DNA from 3 places in the Massilia orientalis genome. Region 1 is predicted to be linked to each of the others. Evidence: predicted binding sites of a transcription regulator. Region 1 holds the regulator's gene; each other region holds the start of a gene.
What was found. Region 1 encodes FNR, which switches genes on or off when oxygen is low (the NO sensors DNR and NnrR bind a similar motif). Its sites were predicted from a motif close to TTGATNNNNATCAA; they were not measured.
Positions count from the first base shown of each region.

Region 2: the regulator FNR is predicted to act here: its motif matches at 2,823-2,836, upstream of QPK29_RS25970 (glycine-rich domain-containing protein).
Region 3: the regulator FNR is predicted to act here: its motif matches at 4,244-4,257, upstream of QPK29_RS29295 (bifunctional SulP family inorganic anion transporter/carbonic anhydrase).

Region 1 is NZ_JASNRB020000006.1:169,119-175,559, forward strand. Features, by position in the region: gene QPK29_RS11280 (FixH family protein) at 1-272, shown strand, start outside; gene QPK29_RS11285 (DUF885 domain-containing protein) at 443-2,287, shown strand; gene QPK29_RS11290 (porin) at 2,288-3,358, opposite strand; gene fnr (fumarate/nitrate reduction transcriptional regulator Fnr) at 3,419-4,183, opposite strand; gene QPK29_RS11300 (TorD/DmsD family molecular chaperone) at 4,390-5,040, shown strand; gene QPK29_RS11305 (twin-arginine translocation signal domain-containing protein) at 5,049-5,255, shown strand; gene QPK29_RS11310 (formate dehydrogenase subunit alpha) at 5,271-6,441, shown strand, end outside.
Region 2 is NZ_JASNRB020000020.1:593-7,033, forward strand. Features, by position in the region: gene QPK29_RS25965 (sensor histidine kinase) at 1-1,668, opposite strand, end outside; gene QPK29_RS25970 (glycine-rich domain-containing protein) at 1,882-2,643, opposite strand; gene QPK29_RS25975 (sensor histidine kinase) at 2,961-4,811, opposite strand; gene QPK29_RS25980 (glutamine--tRNA ligase/YqeY domain fusion protein) at 4,987-6,441, opposite strand, start outside.
Region 3 is NZ_JASNRB020000028.1:12,431-18,871, forward strand. Features, by position in the region: gene QPK29_RS29290 (hybrid sensor histidine kinase/response regulator) at 1-1,742, shown strand, start outside; gene QPK29_RS29295 (bifunctional SulP family inorganic anion transporter/carbonic anhydrase) at 1,770-3,968, opposite strand; tRNA gene QPK29_RS29300 (tRNA-Arg) at 4,399-4,473, shown strand; gene QPK29_RS29305 (ATP-binding cassette domain-containing protein) at 4,582-6,441, shown strand, end outside.

The sequences.
Region 1 (6,441 bases):
GGGCGGAATACGATCCGCGCGCGGGCACGCTGGCTGGCCGCCTGGCGGGACAAGCGGCGCCGTTCACCCTCTACCTCGCGCATCCGACCCTGCCGCGGCGCGACCTGCGCGTGTTCGTGAAGCCCGCGCCGGACGGCTCGTTCAGCGTCGCGCTGCCGGACCTGGAGCGGACGCACTGGCAGGTCGTCGTGGAAGGGGCGTTGCGCGACTGGCGATTGGCGAAGGGGTGGGATGGCGCGCGGGCGCTGGAGATCGTGGCGGACGCCGATTAGCCGTCGTTCCCGCGAAGGCGGGAACCCAGGTTTCCTTGAGCAGTCGATACGCGAGCAAAATCAGGCCCCTGCCTTCGCAGGGGCGACGATTTGGTACTCATCCATGGTAGATTCTTCCTCGCCCAGCCTACCCGGCGGGAACAAGAACCCACTACCACTGGAAGAGAGAGATGCCACAACCCCGTCTTCACGCGCGCGCCCGAACGGCCGCCGCCATCGCCACCCTGTTCGTTCCCCTCGTCCTCGGCACCGCCGCGCCCAACATCGCGGCGGCCGCGCAAACCGCGCAGGCGGTCAAACCCGACGCCGCCTTCGACACCTGGTCCGACCGTTTCGCCGCCGACTGGGTCCGCGCCAATCCGCAGCTCGCCACGTCGACGCAATACTTCGACGGCGCCGAACAGGATGCGCTCGACCGCCAGCTCACGCCGTTGACGCAGGCGCACCGCAAGAAGATGATCGCGCTGGCGCAGGCCGGCGTGGCGCGCCTCGACAAATTCCTCGCCGGACCGCTGGGCGAAGAGCAGCGCACGTCGGCGTCCGTGATGCGCTGGAGCCTGGCCAACACGGTCGCCAGCGCGCCATACGAGGATTACCAGTTCGTCTTCAACCAGTTCGGCGGCACGCAGGTCGGCCTCGTCAACTTCATGACGACGACGCATCCGCTGCGCCGCGCGTCCGACGTCGCCAGCTACCTGGCGCGCCTGGACCAGGTGGCCACGCGCATGGACGAGGCCCTCGCGCGCGCCCGCGCCGCCACGGCGCGCGGCCTGGTCCCGCCGCGCTTCATCCTCGAGCGCGCGCAATACCAGGTCGACCTGTTCCTGAAGCCGGCGGCCGAGCAGAACGTCCTCGTGACCACGTTCGCCCAGCGCACCGAAAAGCTCGCGGACCTCAAGCCGGATGCGCGCGCCAACGCCATCGCCGCCGCCACCCGCATCGTCGAGACGAAGATCCGCCCCGCGTACCTGCGCGTGCAGGCCTACATGGCCGAGCTGCATCCGCAGACGAACGACACGGCCGGCATCGCGCGCCTGGCGAACGGCGCGGCCGCCTACCAGCAGGCGCTGAAGACCTACACGAGCACGAATCTGACGGCGCAAGAGATCCACGCGATCGGCCTGCGCGAAGTGGCGCGCATCGAGGCCGAGATGGACAAGCACCTGCGCGCCCTCGGCTACGCGGAAGGCGGCATCGAAGAGCGCATGAAGCAGCTGGATGCGACGTTCCAGCCCAAGACCGCGGGGTCGGGTAACCCTGATCCACGCCCCGAACTGCTGCAGCGCTATGCAAGCATCGTCCAGGACGCATCGAAACGCAGCGACGCGCTGTTCAACCTGAAGCCGCGCGCGCCGGTCGACGTGCGCCGCGAGCCGCCGTTGACGGAGCCGTCGGCCGCGGCGCATTATTCGCTGCCCGCGCCGGACGGCAGCCGCCCCGGCATCTTCTGGGTGCCGATGCGCGGGCCCACGTTCGACGTGATCCGCATGCGCAGCCTGTCCTACCACGAGGCCGTCCCGGGCCACCACTTCCAGCTCGCGATCCAGCAGGAGCGCACGGACCTGCCCAAGTTCCGCGCCCAGCGCATCTTCGGCGGCGGCAGCGCGCACAGCGAAGGCTGGGCGCTGTATGCGGAGCGGCTCGCGGTGGAGCAGGGCTGGTACGAGGGCGACGTCGCGGGCCTGCTGGGCGCCCTCGGCTCGGAACTGTTCCGCGCGCGCCGGCTCGTCGTCGACACGGGCCTGCACACGAAGGGCTGGACGCGCGAGCAGGCCATCGCCTACGGCATCGGCGCGCAGGAAGTGGAGCGCTACGTCGCGTGGCCGGGCCAGGCGTGCGCGTACATGATCGGCATGCTGCGCATCGTCGACCTGCGCGAGCACGCGAAGCAGGAACTGGGCGCGAAGTTTTCGCTACCCGCGTTCCACGACGTCGTGCTGCGCAACGGCTCCGTGCCGCTAAACGTGCTGGGCGAGATCGTCGAGCGCTGGATCGCGGCGCAAAAGCACGCTTGATCAGAAGTTGTGGCGCATGCCGAACACGTACGCCTTGAGCGTCGCGCCCGGCGTGGCACCCAGGCCGTTGATCGCGAAGTCGTAGACGCCGTTCGCGCGGTTGTCCAGGCGCGTCGTGTACGCGTACAGGCTGCTGCGCTTGCTGAGCGTGTAGTCGTAGCCGAGCGTCGCATGCGTGGCGCCCGTGCCCGCGCCGGCGCGCACGAAGCCGATGCGCGTGCCGGCCGGGCCGCTCGCGTCACCGGCGCGCGCGATGCCGATGCGGATGCCGTGCGGTCCCATCTGATGCGACACCGACAGGTACACGGCGTTGCGCGCCAGCGCGCCGGCGCCCGTCCCGTACTTCAGCCGTTCGGCCACGACCGCGATGCGCGTCTGCGGGAACTGGTAGGCGAGGGCGGCTTTCGCGCCCGTGTCGTCAAGGCCCGGCCCCTGGTACGCGTGGTGGCGTTCGCCCGCCAGCACCGCATACCACGGGCCCCGTTCGTAGATCGCGGCGGCCGACGTCAGCGACGGCTTCGCGCCGCTTGCCGGCTTTTCCTCGTTCAGGCCGTGCGTCACCCGCAGCGACAGGCCATGCCAGGATGGGCTCCAGTAATGTATCGAATTGGACTGGCGCCGGTCGAACGACGACTTGTCGCTGACGTTGTCCGCATCGCCCGCGGCGCCGTTGCCCATGATGCTCATGTAGCCCGCCGTCGTCGGATAGAACGGGTCGAGGCCGGACGTGGCGCCGTTGTACGCCGTCGTCCAGTGGCCCGCGAACAGCGTGCCCCACGTGCCGGCGAGGCCCACGCGGGTGTCGCGTGCGGCGAGGGCGCCGGCGCCCGTGTCGGGCGACAGCGTGCCTTCGATCTGGAAGATGGCTTTCAGGCCGCCGCCCAGGTCTTCGCCGCCGCGGAAGCCCAGCACGGAGCGGTTGTTCACGAGGCGCGCGAGGCCGGGGCCGGATGACGATTCCGCGTGTTCGAGGGCGACGTTGAGGCGGCCGTAGATCTGCACGGCGCCGTCTTGCGCGTGGACGGTGCCCGCGGCCAGCAGGAGGGCGGCGGGGATGAACTTGATATGCATGGGGGATCTCCTTTGCCCGCATTGTCGATGCGGACGGGGAGAGCGGAAACTACCGAAAGGTCAGGCCATCGGACTGCACTGCTCCGTCCCGGCCGCCATCGCCTTCAGGCGCGCCGGTTCGAGCAGCACCACCTCGCGCTTGTCGACCTGCACGAGTCCCAGCTTTTTGAAGCGGGACAGCAGGCGGCTGATGCTCTCGATCGTCAGGCCCAGGTAGTTGCCGATGTCCTCGCGCGACATGCGCAGCTGGAAGCGCGTGGACGAATAGCCGCGCGCCGCGTAGCGGGCCGAGAGGTTGATGAGGAAGACGGCGAAGCGCTGCTCGGCGCGCATGTTCCCCAGCAGGAGCATGACGTTCTGTTCGCGCGTGATCTCCTGGCTCATGATGCGGTGGAAGTGGCGCAACAGCGTCGGCACCTGGCCGAACAGGTCCTGCAGGTTCCCGAACGGGATCTCGCACACTTCGCTGTCTTCCAGTGCGACGGCGTCGCAGTGGTGGCGGTCGGCGCTGATGGCGTCCATGCCGAGCAGCTCGCCGGCCATCTGGAAGCCCGTGATCTGCGCTTCGCCCGAAGCATTGATCTGGTACGTCTTGAAGTGGCCGAAGCGCACGGCGTACAGGTTGCGGAACGGGGAGCCCATCTTGTACAGGGGCTCGTCGCGCTCCAGGCGGCGGCGCTTGCCGATGATCTGGTCCAGGCGGTCGATGTCCGCGTCTTCCAGGCCCATCGGCAGGCACAGCTGGTGCATGCTGCAGGCCGCGCAACTGGACTTGAGTGCGGTGACGTTGACGAGGGGTGCGGATGTGGTATCAGCGGCAATCATGGCAAGTACCTTCGGGTGATGTCTCGATTATAGACGTGAAGCCCTACTGCAACGAGGGAATTTGTCCCGACGTTGGTTGCGTTGCCAACGAAGTGTCGCGTGGACGTCAAGCGTGCGCGCCTTCGCGTTGTCAAGGATTACACTTCCCATGAATATTTGCCAACGGGAGAACCATGTCCGTCGAACAGCGTTCAGCTTCATCCAATTTGCATGACGGCGTTGAGAGTGCTGTCGCGCCGCCGCTGGCCGACGAGGACCAGGCCCGCGCCGATTTCTACGCGCTGTTCGCACGCCTGCTGCTGGCCCCGCCCGACGCCGCGCTGCTCGCGGCGCTGGCCGCCGCGGATCCGATCGGCGCCGCCGGCGAATTCGCGCTCGAGGACGCCTGGCTGAAGCTGACCCAGGCCGCCAGCGTCGTCGATGCGGCCGCCGCGGCGGATGAATTCTCGGCCATGTTCATCAGCACCGGCACGCCGCCGCTGAATCCTTACGGTTCCTTCTACATCACGGGCCACCTGAACGATGCGCCGCTGGCCGACCTGCGCCACGACCTCGCGCGCCTGCGTCTCGCGCGGGCGCCAGGCGTGGGCGAGTTCGAGGATCACCTCGGCACGTTGTGCGAGACGATGCGCGTATTGATCCAGGGCGGCCCCGGCATGCCGGCGCGCGGCCTCGCCGTGCAAAAAGCCTTTTTCGAAACGCATGTCCGGCCCTGGTACGCGGCCTGCCTGGCCGACATCGCGGGGAGTGCCGACGCGAATTTCTACCGGATCGTCGCAGGCGTCGTCGACGCCTTCCTGTCGATCGAAGCGCAGGCGTTCGCCGTGCTCGATAGCGCCGACCCGATTGCCGCATGAGGACCATCATGAACGATGACAAGCAACCCGATCCGACCCGCCGCAGCCTGTTGAAGGCCGCGCCGCTGGGTGCGCTGGCCGTCGCCGCGGCCGCGCGTGCGCGTGCGCCGGAAGCGCAGCCCGAACCCGCGGCGCCGGCGGAACCGCAGAAGGCGCGGGGCTATCACGAGACGGAACACATCCGGCGTTACTACCGCACTGCGGCTTACTGGTAGAAGGAGACCATCGCCATGACCCTGGTGAAGACATCACGCGACAGCGGATTGAAACGGCGCCGCTTCCTCGTCGGCGCGGGCGTGACGGCCGGCGCGGGCGCCCTCGCGCGCCACCTGCCGCTGAACGTGATCCAGCCCGCGACCGCGGCGGATCCCGTGCCCGCCAGGCCGACCACGGAGGTCAAGCACACCGTGTGCAGCCACTGCTCGGTGGGCTGCTCGGTGGAGGCGGTCGTCAGCAACGGCGTGTGGATCCGCCAGGAGGCCGCGTTCGACTCGCCGATCAATATGGGGGCCCACTGCGCGAAAGGCGCGTCGGTGCGCGAGCACGGTTTCGGCGAACACCGCCTGCGCTATCCGATGAAGCTCGTGAACGGCAAGTACGAGCGCATCACGTGGGACCAGGCCGTGGGCGAGATCGGCGACCGGCTCCTGAAACTGCGCGAGCAGTCCGGGCCGGATGCGCTGATGGTGATCGGCAGCTCGAAGCACAGCAACGAGCAGTCCTACCTGCTGCGCAAATGGGTCTCGATGTGGGGTTCCAATAACTGCGACCACCAGGCCCGCATCTGCCACTCGACGACGGTGGCGGGCGTCGCCCAGACCTACGGGTATGGCGCGATGACGAACTCGTTCAACGATCTCCACTACAGCAAGGCCGTGCTGTTCATCGGCTCGAACCCGGCCGAGGCGCATCCGATCTCGATGCTGCACTTCCTGCATGCGAAGGAACTGGGCGCGAAGATGATCGTCGTCGACCCGCGCTTCACCCGCACGGCGCGCTTCGCCCACCACTACGTGCGCATCCGTCCCGGCACGGACATCGCGTTCGTGTGGGGCATGCTGTGGCACATCTTCAACAACGGCTGGGAAGACAAGGAGTACATCGCCGCGCGCACGTACGGCATGGACGACGTGCGCAAGGAAGTCGCGAAGTGGACGCCCGATAAAGTCAGCGACGTGACGGGCGTGCCGGAGGCGTCGGTGCGCATGGCGGCCGAGATGCTGGCGACGAACAAGCCGTCGTCCGTCGTCTGGTGCATGGGCATCACGCAGCACCACGTGGGCACGGCGAACGTGCGCGCGCTGTCGATCCTGCAGCTCGCGCTCGGGAACATCGGCGTGCGGGGCGGCGGCGCCAACATCTACCGCGGCCACGACAACGTGCAGGGCGCGACGGACGTCG
Region 2 (6,441 bases), on a different contig from region 1:
CCCGCCGGGCGGCAGGCCGCAGCCGTTGTCGCGTACCGTCAGCGACAGCCAGCCGCCGTTCAGGCGCAGCTCCACCTTCACGCGCGTCGCGTTGGCGTGGCGGACGATGTTCGTGAGCGATTCCTGCAAGATGCGGAAGAAGGCCGTGGCGCAGTGGTCGGGCAGGGCGATCTCGCCGTGGTCGTCCTGGACTTCGCAGTGGATGCCGGTGCGCCGCTGGAACTGGTTGACCTGCCACTCGACGGCCGCCGACAGGCCCAGGTCGAGCACGGTCGGGCGCAGGTCGTTGATGATCTGGCGCACGCTCTTGATCGTCGTGTCGATCTGCATCAGCGTGGCGCGGGCGCGCTTGTGCAGGTGGCTGTGCGTGCCCTTCGTGCGGCCGGCCAGCAGCTCGGCTTCGATGCGCAGGGCGAGCAGGCTCTGGCCGAGGTCGTCATGGATCTCGCGCGCGATGCGCTTGCGTTCCAGTTCCTTGATCTGGTACGCATGGTCGGCCAGGCGCCTGAGTTTCTGGTGCGACAGCTGCAGCTTGGTCTGGCTTTCGCGCAGTTCGCTCGTCATTTCCCGCGCGAGCGCGAGGGCGGCGCGGCGCGACGACGTGAGCGTGTGCACCAGGGCATAGAGCAGGATCGAGCCGAGGAAGCCGAAGGCCATCATGAGCTTCGGATAATAGGTGTCGAATTCCGTGTACAGGGCGGCCTTGGGCGCGCTGTAGGTCGTCTTCCAGGTGCGGCCGTTGAAATCCAGCGGCAGCGTCGTGCTGAACATGCGCTTGTCGCCGTCCGCGAGCGGCGGCATCGGGTTCTTGCTGGTACCGTGGCTGTCGAACAGCGTGCGCGGCGTCCCCGCGGTTTCATGGCCATGGACGTCCAGGCCGGGGCCGATGTCGAACAGCGTCATGCGCAGCCCCTTGATCGGTATCTCGTCCATGACACCGTACAGGAGTTTCGGCACGCTGAACGCAATGCCCAATGACCCGACATAGGCGGCGCGGCGTGCCGCCACGGTGTCCGGCATGGTGCCGAAATAATAGATCGGCATGCGCATGCCCAGATGGGTATCGTTGGGGCCGGACAAGGCAAGAATGGGCGTGCCAGAGGCGTAGACCGTGCCGTTGTCGCGCGACTCGGCCAATTGCTTGCTGAAATAACGGTTGGCCATCAGGTCGATGCCGTAATGACCCGGGCCCGACTGGTCAGGCTCGATATAACTGATGATCAGATAGGCGTCGCGCTGCCCCGGCGGCACGATGTCCAGTGGCGCCGCGGCATGGATGTGTCGTCCCATTTCCTCGCGCAGGTCGCTGAGGAAGGGCTGGCGCCTGTCGTCCGTGACATACAGCGCAAAATTGATCGAATCGACCGCGGGGAAGTTGTTGGCGAGGTCCAGCCCGAGCACGTATTCGTGAATTTTGCGGTGGCTCAGGATGTCGGTGCTATGGATCAGGCTTCCGGTCGCGCGCAGCAGGTCGGTATATGACTTGATGCGCACGTTGATGACGCTTTGCGCATATTTGGCATGGTTGATGAACCGTTCCTGGGCATTTGTTTCGATCGACCGCTGGGTCATCACATACAGGGCGCTGCCGACGAGCGTCGACACCAGTGCGCCGGTCCAGAACGAGAACCGGTTAACGGAAAATGCGTCCCTCAGAACGGCCTGCATAATCTTCCCAGAGGCGTGCAGCCGAATCGCGTTCGGCGACACAAAGTTTGTAATTTGCAACTTACTCGTCTCGGATGCGGCGCGACACCTAGTCATTCGAAGAGTTGCTCACTGGCAGAATTATCTCAAAAGAAAAAGGCCCGCGCCTGTTCCGGAGCGGGCAATGTGTATGCGCGGGGAGTGCGTACGAGGAACACGCTCCCCGGCCGTACTTCACACGTTCAGCGGCGACGTCGCAGTGGCAGGTTTCCAGGGCCCGGCGCAGTACGCGGTGGCGGCACTGGTCCCGGTCCGTGCGCCCTCCTGTTTCCACGGGCCCGCGCAGTAGGCGGTCGTGGTCTGGGCGGCGCCGTGGGCATGCGGCTTGTCCCACGGACCCGCGCAGTACGCCGTGTTGGCGTGCTTGTCCCATGGGCCGGCGCAGTAGGCCGTACCGGCGCCGGCGGCGGCGCGGGCACGGGTCTTGTCCCACGGGCCGGCGCAGTAGGCGGTTTCGCCGCGGGCGGCGGCCTGCGCGCCCTGCTTGTCCCACGGACCGGCGCAATAGGCTGTGCCGGACGCTTCCACCGGCGTCGCGTCCGCCACCGGATAGGCTTCGCCGAACGTCGCTTCGTACAGGCTCTGCATGCGCTCGCCGCTGTCGATGCGGAACTGCTCGTCGTCGCCGCCGCGCATGCCGACGTACGGGTAATGGTGGACGAAGTAGCCGAACGCCTGCTCGCAGTCGGCCGCGTACTTCATCGTGTCGAGGATGTGGTAGTGCCAGAACGTGTCCACGTCGACCAGGGGCGCGATGGACTCGTCGGGGTACATCTTCATCAGGCACAGGAAGCGCCGGTATTCCTTTTCCACGGCATTGGCCTTGTCCAGGCTCCAGCCTTCGCCAGACTCCACGTGCATCAACTTCGTCTTGATCGGTTCCAGGTCGAGTTGCATTACGGCGTTAAACAGGTCGTTGGCGTTCATGTTGGTCATCCCCATTGGTTGTTGAAGATTGCGTTGTGACTGCTTCCCTAGTTGTGGTTGTGTCGGCTTGTCGGGCCAGCGCTGGACAGTAATTCCTCAAGGTTCGTGATGACATCTGCCAACGAGTGGGTCGATTCGTTGGCGCGCCTTACACGTAATCAATGTAATTTACGCAATCTGATGAGATATTGATATTTGTCAAACAAACAACATTTGTTGTTGAAACAGATATACAATTTCTTTTTATGAAGTTGCGATATCCGTGGGGAATAGGCGTGACGATGCGTCGCCCGGCCGGGCGGCGCTGGTCGTTGCGAAGGAAGGGTTTAGACGACGGCCGAACCCGGGCCGTGTTCCTGCTGCAGGGGAACAGCGGGTTCGGGCCCGCCGATGACGGGCGCCGACACGATCACGGTCGTGCCGCCGCCCGGCTCGCTGAAGACGGCGCAGGTGCCGCCGAGGATCGCGATGCGCTCCTCGATGCCCACCAGGCCGAACGACTCGTACTTGCTGCGCCCGCCGGGCGGCAGGCCGCAGCCGTTGTCGCGTATCGTCAGCGACAGCCAGCCGCCGTTCAGGCGCAGCTCCACCTTCACATGGGTCGCGTTGGCATGGCGGACGATGTTCGTGAGCGATTCCTGCAGGATGCGGAAGAAGGCCGTGGCGCAATGGTCGGGCAGGGCGGTCTCGCCGTGGCCGTCGCGGATCTCGCACTGGATGCCTGTGCGCTTCTGGAACTGGTCCACCTGCCATTCGACGGCCGCGGACAGGCCCAGGTCGAGCACGGTCGGACGCAGGTCGTTGATGATCTGGCGCACGCTCCTGATCGTTGTGTCGATCTGCTGCAGCGTGGAACGGGCGCGCGTGTTCAGGTGGTTGTGCGTGCCCTGCGTGCGTCCCGCCAGCAGTTCGGCTTCGATGCGCAGGGCGAGCAGGCTCTGGCCAAGGTCGTCATGGATCTCGCGTGCGATGCGCTTGCGCTCCAGTTCCTTGATCTGGTACGCATGGTCGGCCAGGCGCCTGAGCTTCTGGTGCGACAACTGCAGCCTGGTCTGGTTTTCGCGCAGCTCGCTCGTCATCTCCTGCGCCAGTTCGAGGGCGGCGCGGCGCGACGAGGTCAGGATGTGCAGCAGCGCGTACAGCAGGACGGAGCCGATGAAGCCGAACGCCATCATGAGCTTCGGATAATAGACGTCGAATTGCGTGCGCAGGCGGGCTTTCGGCACGCTGTACGTGGTTTGCCACGGACGCCCGTTGAAATCGAGCGGCAGCGTGGCCGTGAACACCTCATCGCCGCCGTCGAGCGGCGGCGTGGGGTTGGCGGCCGTGCCATGGCTGTCGAACAGCACCTTGGGCCAGGTTGTCGTATCGTGCCCGATCACCTCGCGCGGGCCGACGTCGAACAGCGTCATGCGCACGCCCGGAATCGGCATCTCGTCCATCACCCCGTGCAGCAGCTTGGGCAGGCTGAACGCGATCCCGAGCGAGCCGAGATAGGCCGCGCGCCGTTGTTCCGCGCCGGTCAGCAGCGGTCCGTGCCGGTACACCGGCAGGCGCATGCCGAGGTGGGTGTCGTTGGGCACCGACAGGGCCGCGATCGGCCGGCCGGACGCGCGCAACCTGCCGTCGTCGCGCGACTGCGCGAGCTGCGTGCGGAAATACGGATTGCTCATCAGGTCGAGGCCATACAGCCGCGTGTTCGTGGCGTCCGGCTCGATGTAGGTGACGACGAGGTAGGCGGGACGGCGGCCGGAGGGCGTGACGACCGGACGCGCGCCCGGGCCGAGGAAGGCCTGCAGTTCACGCGCGAATTCCGCCTCGAAATGCGAACGCTCGTCTTCGCGCACCCAGGTGGCGAAGTTCAGGGTGTCGACGGCCGGGTAATTCCTGGCCAGGTGCAGCCCCTGCACGTAGTCGTGGAACTGGCGGTGGCTGATCGTATCGCCGCTCTGCAGCAGGCTGGCCGCGCCGCGCAGCAGGTCCGTGTACGACTTGATGCGCATGTTGATGACGGCCTGCGCGTATTTCGCCTGGCGGGAGAAGCGTTCCTGCACGTCGCTCTCGATGGAGCGCGTCGTGACCACGTACAGCACGCTGCCGACCAGCGTCGACAGCATGACACCGGTCCAGAACGAGAACCGCGTAACGGAGAATGCGTCTCTCAGCGTGATCGACATGAGGCACCGCGACGGCAAGGAATTGTTGACTTAATTCAACTTACGCGTCTCGGGTGCATGATGAACCTAGCAGATCGGGGAGTTGCCGATCCAGCACGGCGCTGGGCTCCCAATGAAGCAAAGAAAAAGCCCGATTCGTCGCCGAACCGGGCTTTTGCGCCAGATCAAATGAGAGTTACTTGCCCCAGCTGTCCTTGAGCGTCGTCACGCGGTTGAACACGGGTTTGCCCGGGACGGAATCCACGCGGTCGGCGACGAAATAGCCGTGGCGCTCGAACTGGAAGCGCTGGTCGGCCTCGGCCCTGGCCAGGCCCGGCTCCAGGTACGCGGTGACGGTTTCCAGCGCGTTCGGATTGAGCACGCTCATGAAGTCCTTGCCGCCGCCGTCCGGTTGCGGATCGAGGAACAGGCGGTCGTACAGGCGCACTTCCGCTTCCAGCGCGTGCTGCGCGCTGACCCACGTGATATTGCCCTTGACCTTGTAGTTGTCCGCGCCCGGCGTGCCCGATTTCGAGTCCGGGAAATAGTTCACGTGCACGGCGACGACGTTGCCGTTCTCGTCCTTGTCGAACCCGGTGCATTCGGTCACGAAGCCATATTTCAGGCGCACGCGCGAGCCCGGCTTGTCGTCGATCGGCGGGTAGAAGCGGTGGTAGCCCTTGGACGGCACTTCCATGAAGTCTTCCTGCTCGATCCACAGCTCGCGCGAGAACGGGAACGAACGGGTGCCCCATTCCGGATGGTGCGGGTGGACGGGCGCGCTGCACTCGACCGTTTCGCCTTCCGGGAAGTTGTCGACGATGAGCTTGAGCGGACGCAGCACGGCCACGGCGCGCGGCGCCTTCGGGTCGAGGTCGTCGCGCAGGGCGCCTTCCAGCGTGCTCATGTCGATCCAGCCGTCGGCCTTGGAGACGCCGATGCGCTCGCAGAACAGCTGGATCGATTCCGGCGTGTAGCCGCGGCGGCGCAGGCCCACGATCGTGGGCATGCGCGGATCGTCCCAGCCGTTCACGACACCTTCGGTCACGAGCTGGCGCAGCTTGCGCTTCGACGTGACGACATAGGTCAGGTTCAGGCGCGCGAACTCGTACTGGCGCGGCACCGGACGATCGAAGAAGCCGCCGGCCGCCAGCGTCTCGACGAGCCAGTCGTAGAACGGGCGGTGGTCCTGGAATTCCAGCGTGCACAGCGAATGCGTGATATTTTCCAGCGCGTCCGAGATCGGATGCGTGAAGTCGTACATCGGGTAGATGCACCATTTGTCGCCCGTGCGGTGGTGATGCGCATGGCGGATGCGGTACAGGGCCGGGTCGCGGTTCGTCATGATGGGCGACGCCATCGCGTCCTCGCTCATCCTGGCGCGCAGCACGTGTTCGCCGTCCTTGTACTTGCCGGCCTTCATGTCGCGGAAGATCTGCAGCGATTCCTCGACCGGACGGTCGCGGAACGGCGAGTTCGTGCCCGGCGTGCCGAAGTTGCCGCGGTTGCGCGACATGTCTTCGGCGCTCTGGCTGTCGACGTAAGCCTTGCCGTTCTGGATCAGGTATTCGGCCATCGCGTACAGCTGGTCGAAGTAGTCGCTGGCGTAGTGCAGATATTCCTGCCCGCCTTGCTCCCACGTGAAGCCCAG
Region 3 (6,441 bases), on a different contig from region 1:
ACGGCTATCCGGAACAGCGCTGGTTCACGTTCTCGTACAGCCCCGTGCGCGACGACGACGGCACCGTCGGCGGCATCCTGTGCACGGTCGTCGAGACGACGGGCAAGGTGCGCGCGCTGGCGTCCCTGCGCCAGAAGGAAGAGTCGCTGCGCCGCCTGAACGAGGCGCTGACGCACCAGGTGGCGTCGCACGCGAGCGACCGCGAACGCCTGTGGCGCATCTCGCCCGACGTGATGGCCGCGGCGTCGCTGGCGACGGGGCGCTTCCTTACCGTGAATCCCGCGTTCACCGCGTGCTTCGGCTGGAGCGCCGAGGAAGCGACCACGCGCCCGTTCATGGACATGGTGTACCCGGACGACCGCGAGGACGTGCTGCGCAAGATGCAGATCCTGGCCGACGGCACGCCGCTCGTCGGCTACGAGACGCGCGTGCTGCACAAGGACGGCTCGTACCGCTGGGTGTCGTGGACGATCTCCCCGGAAGGCGAGCTGCTGTACGGCGTCGCGCGCGACATCACGGCGGAAAAACACCAGGCCGACGCGCTGCGCCAGGCCGAGGAAGCGCTGCGCCAGTCGCAGAAGATGGAAGCCGTGGGCCAGCTCACGGGCGGCCTCGCGCACGATTTCAACAACATGCTGGCGGGCGTCACGGGCCACCTGGAACTGATGAAGCTGCGCCTGCGCATGGGCCAGAGCGGCGACCTGCTGACGCGCATCGACGCCGCCCTCGGCGTGACCCAGCGCGCGGCCGCCCTGACGCACCGCCTGCTCGCGTTCTCGCGCCGCCAGGCCCTCGATCCGAAGCCGACCAGCGTCAACGCGCTCGTGATGTCGATGACGGACCTGATCGAGCGCGCGGCGGGCCCGTCGATCGCCGTGCGCACGCGTCTCGCGGCCGCGCTGTGGACGACCCTGTGCGATCCGAACCAGCTGGAAAGCGCGCTGCTGAACCTCGCGAACAATGCGCGCGACGCGATGCCGGAAGGCGGCCAGCTCGTCATCGAGACGGAGAACGTCACGTTGACACAAGCCCAGGCGCGCCGCCACGGCGACCTGCGGCCCGGAGAATATGTGCAGGTGAGCGTGCGCGACAACGGCGCCGGCATGGCGCCCGACGTCGTCGCGCGCGCGTTCGATCCGTTCTTCACGACGAAGCCGATGGGGCAGGGGACCGGCCTGGGCCTGTCGATGGTGTACGGCTTCGCGCACCAGTCGGGCGGCAACGTGCGCATCGAGTCGCGGCCGGGGCAGGGGACCGAAGTGCGCCTGCTGCTGCCGCGCCATCTCGTGGAGACGCAGCCGGCCGCGAGCCCCGACGTCGAACCGCCGCTGGAAGCAGGCACGCGCAAGGGTGTCGTGATGGTCGTCGACGACGAGGCGGACATCCGCGCCGTGATGACCGAGGTGCTCGAATTGCAGGGCTACACGGTGCTCGTCGCCGGCGATGCGCCGCAGGCGCTGCGCCTGTTGAAGGACACGCGGCCGGACATGCTCGTCACGGACGTCGGCCTGCCCAACGGCATGAACGGCCGCCAGCTGGCCGACCACGTGCGCGTGCAATGGCCGCAACTGCCCGTGCTGATGGTGACGGGCTATGCGGAAAGCACGGTCATGAAGAACGAAAAGCTGCCCGCGCAGATGGAGATCCTGACCAAGCCGTTCGCGATGAACGCGCTGGTGGACAAGGTCGGGTGCATGCTGGCGCTGACCGTGGGCGCGGAGACGGGGGCCGAAGCCGCCTGAGCGGCCCGGGCTTTTCAATGGGCGGGATCAGGCGGCCAGGTCGTTCCGGCCGTCGTCCAGCGTGACCGGTTCCCCGAACTGCACGGTGCGCGTGGCGATGTCGTGGTATGCGCCCACGAGTCCCATCTCGCCGCGCGCGATGCGCTCGCGCAGGAAGGCGCTGCCGGCGATGATCTCGTCCAGCGAGTTCTCGATATTGCGCCGCGTGACCGCCTCGAGCATTGCCTTGCCCTCGGGCGGATGGTGGGCGCCGCACTTGCACTGGTCGACCGCCTTGCGGATCTTGCCCGTGATCGCCCCCATGCTGTGCGCGCCTTCGTTCTGCAGCGCGAGGCCGATCGCGCCGCAGCTCGAGTGGCCCTTCACGACGATCAGCTTCGCGCCCAGTTTATGGGCGATCTCCAGGCTGCCGATGATCTCGCGGCTGATCACGTTGCCCGCGATGCGGACCGTCAGCAGGTCGCCCAGGCCGGCGTCGAAGATGATTTCCGGCGACGTGCGCGAGTCGATGCAGTTGACGACGACGGCCATCGGGTGCTGCCCGCCCGCCGTCGCCTCGACCTGGTGCAGATAGTATTTCTTCGTCGTGCGGCCCGCACGGAAGCGCTCGTTGCCGTCACGCAGCAGCTGCAGCACGTCTTCCGGAGCCAGCCTGGTCTGCGTGTCCTTGTCGAGGGCGGGGACGAACTGGATCGGATCGTGCAGGCTGTACTCGTCGCGCAGGCCCACGACGTTCAGCTTGACGTTGCGTTCCGCCGCCACGACGCGGTAGTCGTTGATGACTTCCAGCACGTCGTGGTCGATGTAGTCCGAGTTGGCCGCGTCGATCAGCACGTTCGCGTTCTCCGGGATTTCCCACAGCGCGCTCTTGATCGTGGCCTTGTTCAGGAACGACACCTGGTTCGGCAATTCCATCTTGACGACCTCGCCGATGTGCAGGCGGTACTGCTCCATCGAGAACGGATTCTTGAAGTGGCTGCGCATCAGGTAGAACAGGCTGGCGGCCAGGCCGATCAGCACGCCGGTCAGCAGGTCTGTCAGCACGATGGCGGCCACGGTGACGGCGAACGGCACGAATTGCGACCAGCCCTTCTTGTACATGTCGCGGAACAGCGAGACCTTGGCCAGCTTGTAGCCCGTCACGATGAGGATCGCGGCCAGCGCGGCCAGCGGAATCAGGTTCAGCATGGGCGCCAGCACGAGCACGCTGGCCAGCAGCAGCACGCCGTGGAGGATGGTCGAGGCCTTGGTCCGGTTGTCGTTCTGGATGTTGACGGAACTGCGCACGATGACGGACGTGACGGGCAGGCCGCCCAGCAGGCCGGCGCAGATGTTGCCGACGCCTTGTGCGACGAGTTCGCGGTTCGTGGGCGTTTCGCGCTTGTGCGGATCGAGCTTGTCGACCGCTTCCACGTTCAGCAGCGTTTCCAGCGACGCGACGATGGCGATCGTGAAGCCGACGATCCAGACGTCGTGGTTCGTGAAATGGGCGAGATCCGGGAAATTCAGGTAGGCACCCAGGTTACCGATATCGAGGGGCGGAATATCGACGAGATGTTCCGGATCGATACTCAGTGCGGGAAAGAAACGATCGAATGTCACATTCAGTGCAACACCCAGTGCCACGACGAACAATGGCGCCGGCAGCAATTTAATGTTCTTTAATGGCGTCCTGTCCCAATACACCAGGATCAGCATCGACAGGAGCGCAATGATCATGGCGCCGGGCGTGATCGCGCTGAATGCATGCGCAATCGCGGAAAACGTGTTTTCGCCATTGGCATGGATGAACGACGTTTCATCGGCCGGATTGACGTCATAACCGATCGCATGGGGAATCTGTTTGAGTATCAGCAGAATGCCGATCGCCGCGAGTAATCCCTTGATTACGTTCGAGGGAATGTAGTTGGCGATAAAGCCGGCACGGGCGACACCCATGGCCAATTGCATTACGCCGGCAAGCAATATTGCCGCGAGCAGGATTTCGAAAGCGCCGAGTTTCGTGATCGAGGCGAGGACGACGGCCGCCAGCCCGGCCGCGGGGCCGCTGACGCTCGTATGGGAACCGCTGATGGCACCCACGACGATGCCGCCGATAATGCCGGAAATAATCCCTGCAAACAAAGGGGCGCCGGAGGCGAGGGCAATACCGAGACACAGGGGCAAGGCGACAAGAAACACTACTATGCCGGCCGGCAAATCGTACTTGAGGGTATTCGTATGCATGGGAATCTCACGGAAGAACGATGGTTGTCAGTCAGAATGCGCTGATTCGTTTTGCGCATGGCGATATAACGATTTACATCGCGATTTACATCGGTCTATGGCCGATGAACCGGATGTATGAACGTTTGATTTGGATTGAACCAAAACGGTGCAATGCACCGTTTCGATGCATTTTCAGGAGCGTCGATTGTTAAAACGACGGGGAAAAAATATAACATGCAGTTTGCAAATGCGTCCAGCATGCACGGTCAAACGTTACAATTCTTTCGGGCGAATGGATTTGAATAAAAGCGGTTTTTCTCGGGGTATTTTTATTGCTTTAAATAACGCCGAATTGGGAATCTGCCAAATGCGCGGATGCCGGGAGAGGGGGCGAACGTTGTGGGCGGGGCGTGGCTGCTGTAGAATAGCTGGCTGCAGTACGCAGAGTGTCGCCATAGTACAATGGATAGTACAAGGTCCTCCTAAGACTTAGATGCAGGTTCGATTCCTGCTGGCGACACCAGTTTCACCTTCCCCCAGCCGCATCAGGCCGTCCCCCTTCGGTACAATGCCTGCTTTCTCACACTCTTACTGATACCCGCGCACGATCCGCGTCGCGGCCGCTCACACCATGGCTGTCATTTCCCTCTCTTCCGCGCAACTGGCCTTCGGCCACGTCGCGCTGCTCGACCATGCCGATTTCTCGCTGGAAGCCGGCGAACGCGTCGGCCTCATCGGGCGCAACGGCACCGGCAAATCCTCGCTGCTGAAAATCATCTCCGGCCGCTCGAAGCTGGACGACGGCCTGCTCGTCATGCAGCAGAGCGTCAAGATCGCGTACGTCGAGCAGGAGCCCGTATTCGATCCGGAGATGACCGTGTTCGATGCCGTCGCCACCGGCATGGGCGACCAGCAGGCGATGCTGGCCGAGTACGAATCGCTGACGGGGCAATTCGGCCAGGGCAATGACGACGCGATCATGGAGCGCATGCACGATCTGCAGGCCAAGCTCGATGCGACGGATGCGTGGAACCTCGGCAACCGCGTCGAGACGACGCTGGGCCGCCTGGGCCTCGCGGGCGATGCGACCATGGGCACCTTGTCGGGCGGTATGCAGAAGCGCGTGGCGCTGGCTGTCGCGCTCGTGTCCGGTCCCGACGTGCTGCTGCTGGACGAACCGACGAACCACCTGGACTTCACGTCGATCCAGTGGCTGGAAGGCCTGCTGCGCGAATTCCGCGGCTCCGTGCTGTTCATCACCCACGACCGCCGCTTCCTCGACAACGTCGCCACGCGCATCGTCGAACTGGACCGCGGCCGCCTGCTCTCGTTCCCCGGCAATTTCAGCAAGTACCAGGAACGCAAGAAGGAACTGCTCGCGATCGAAGAGGTCGAGAACGCCAAGTTCGACAAGGTGCTTGCACAGGAAGAAGTGTGGATCCGCAAGGGCGTGGAAGCGCGCCGCACCCGCAACGAAGGCCGCGTGCGCCGCCTGGAAGACCTGCGCCTGCAGCGTGCTTCGCGCCGCGACCAGCAGGGCCAGGTGCGCATCGACGTGGCGACCGGCGAGCGCTCCGGCAAGATCGTCGCGGAACTGGAAAACATCTCGAAGTCGTATGGCGCCAAGGTGATCGTGAAAGACTTTACCGGCACGATCATGCGTGGCGACAAGGTCGGCCTGATCGGCCCGAACGGCGCGGGCAAGACGACGCTGTTGAAGATCATTCTCGGCGAAGAGACGGTGGACAGCGGCAACGTCAAGCTGGGCACGCGCTTGAACGTCGCGTACTTCGACCAGATGCGCGCGCAACTGAACGAGGAAGCGACGCTGGCCGACACGATCGCGCCGGGCAGCGACTGGGTCGAGATCAACGGCCAGCGCAAGCACGTGATGAGCTACCTGGGCGACTTCCTGTTCGCGCCCGAGCGCGCGCGTTCGCCCGTGAAATCGCTGTCCGGCGGCGAGCGCAACCGCCTGCTGCTGGCGCGCCTGTTCGCCAAGCCGGCCAACTGCCTCGTGCTCGACGAACCCACCAACGACCTCGACATCGAGACGCTCGAACTGCTCGAAGAACTGTTGACGGATTACTCGGGCACGGTGTTCCTCGTCAGCCATGACCGCACATTCCTCGACAACGTCGTCACGCAGGTCATCGTTTCCGAAGGGCAGGGGACGTGGCGCGAATTCGTCGGCGGCTACAGCGACTGGGAGCGCGTGAAGGCGGCGCCGGCGCCCGCGGCGGCACAAAAGGCCGCGCCGGCGAAAGCGCAGGATATGTCATCCAACGCACAGAACGCGTCGGGCAAGAAGGTAAAGTTGAGCTACAAGGAACAGCGAGAGCTGGAGGAGTTGCCGCAGCTTATCGCCAGCCTTGAAGACGAGCAGTCGGCCATCGCGGCACAGCTGAATGCGCCCGACTTCTACAAGACCAATCCCGCTGACGCGCGCCGGATCAATGCGCGTTACGCGGAAATCGAGGAGCTTCTGCTC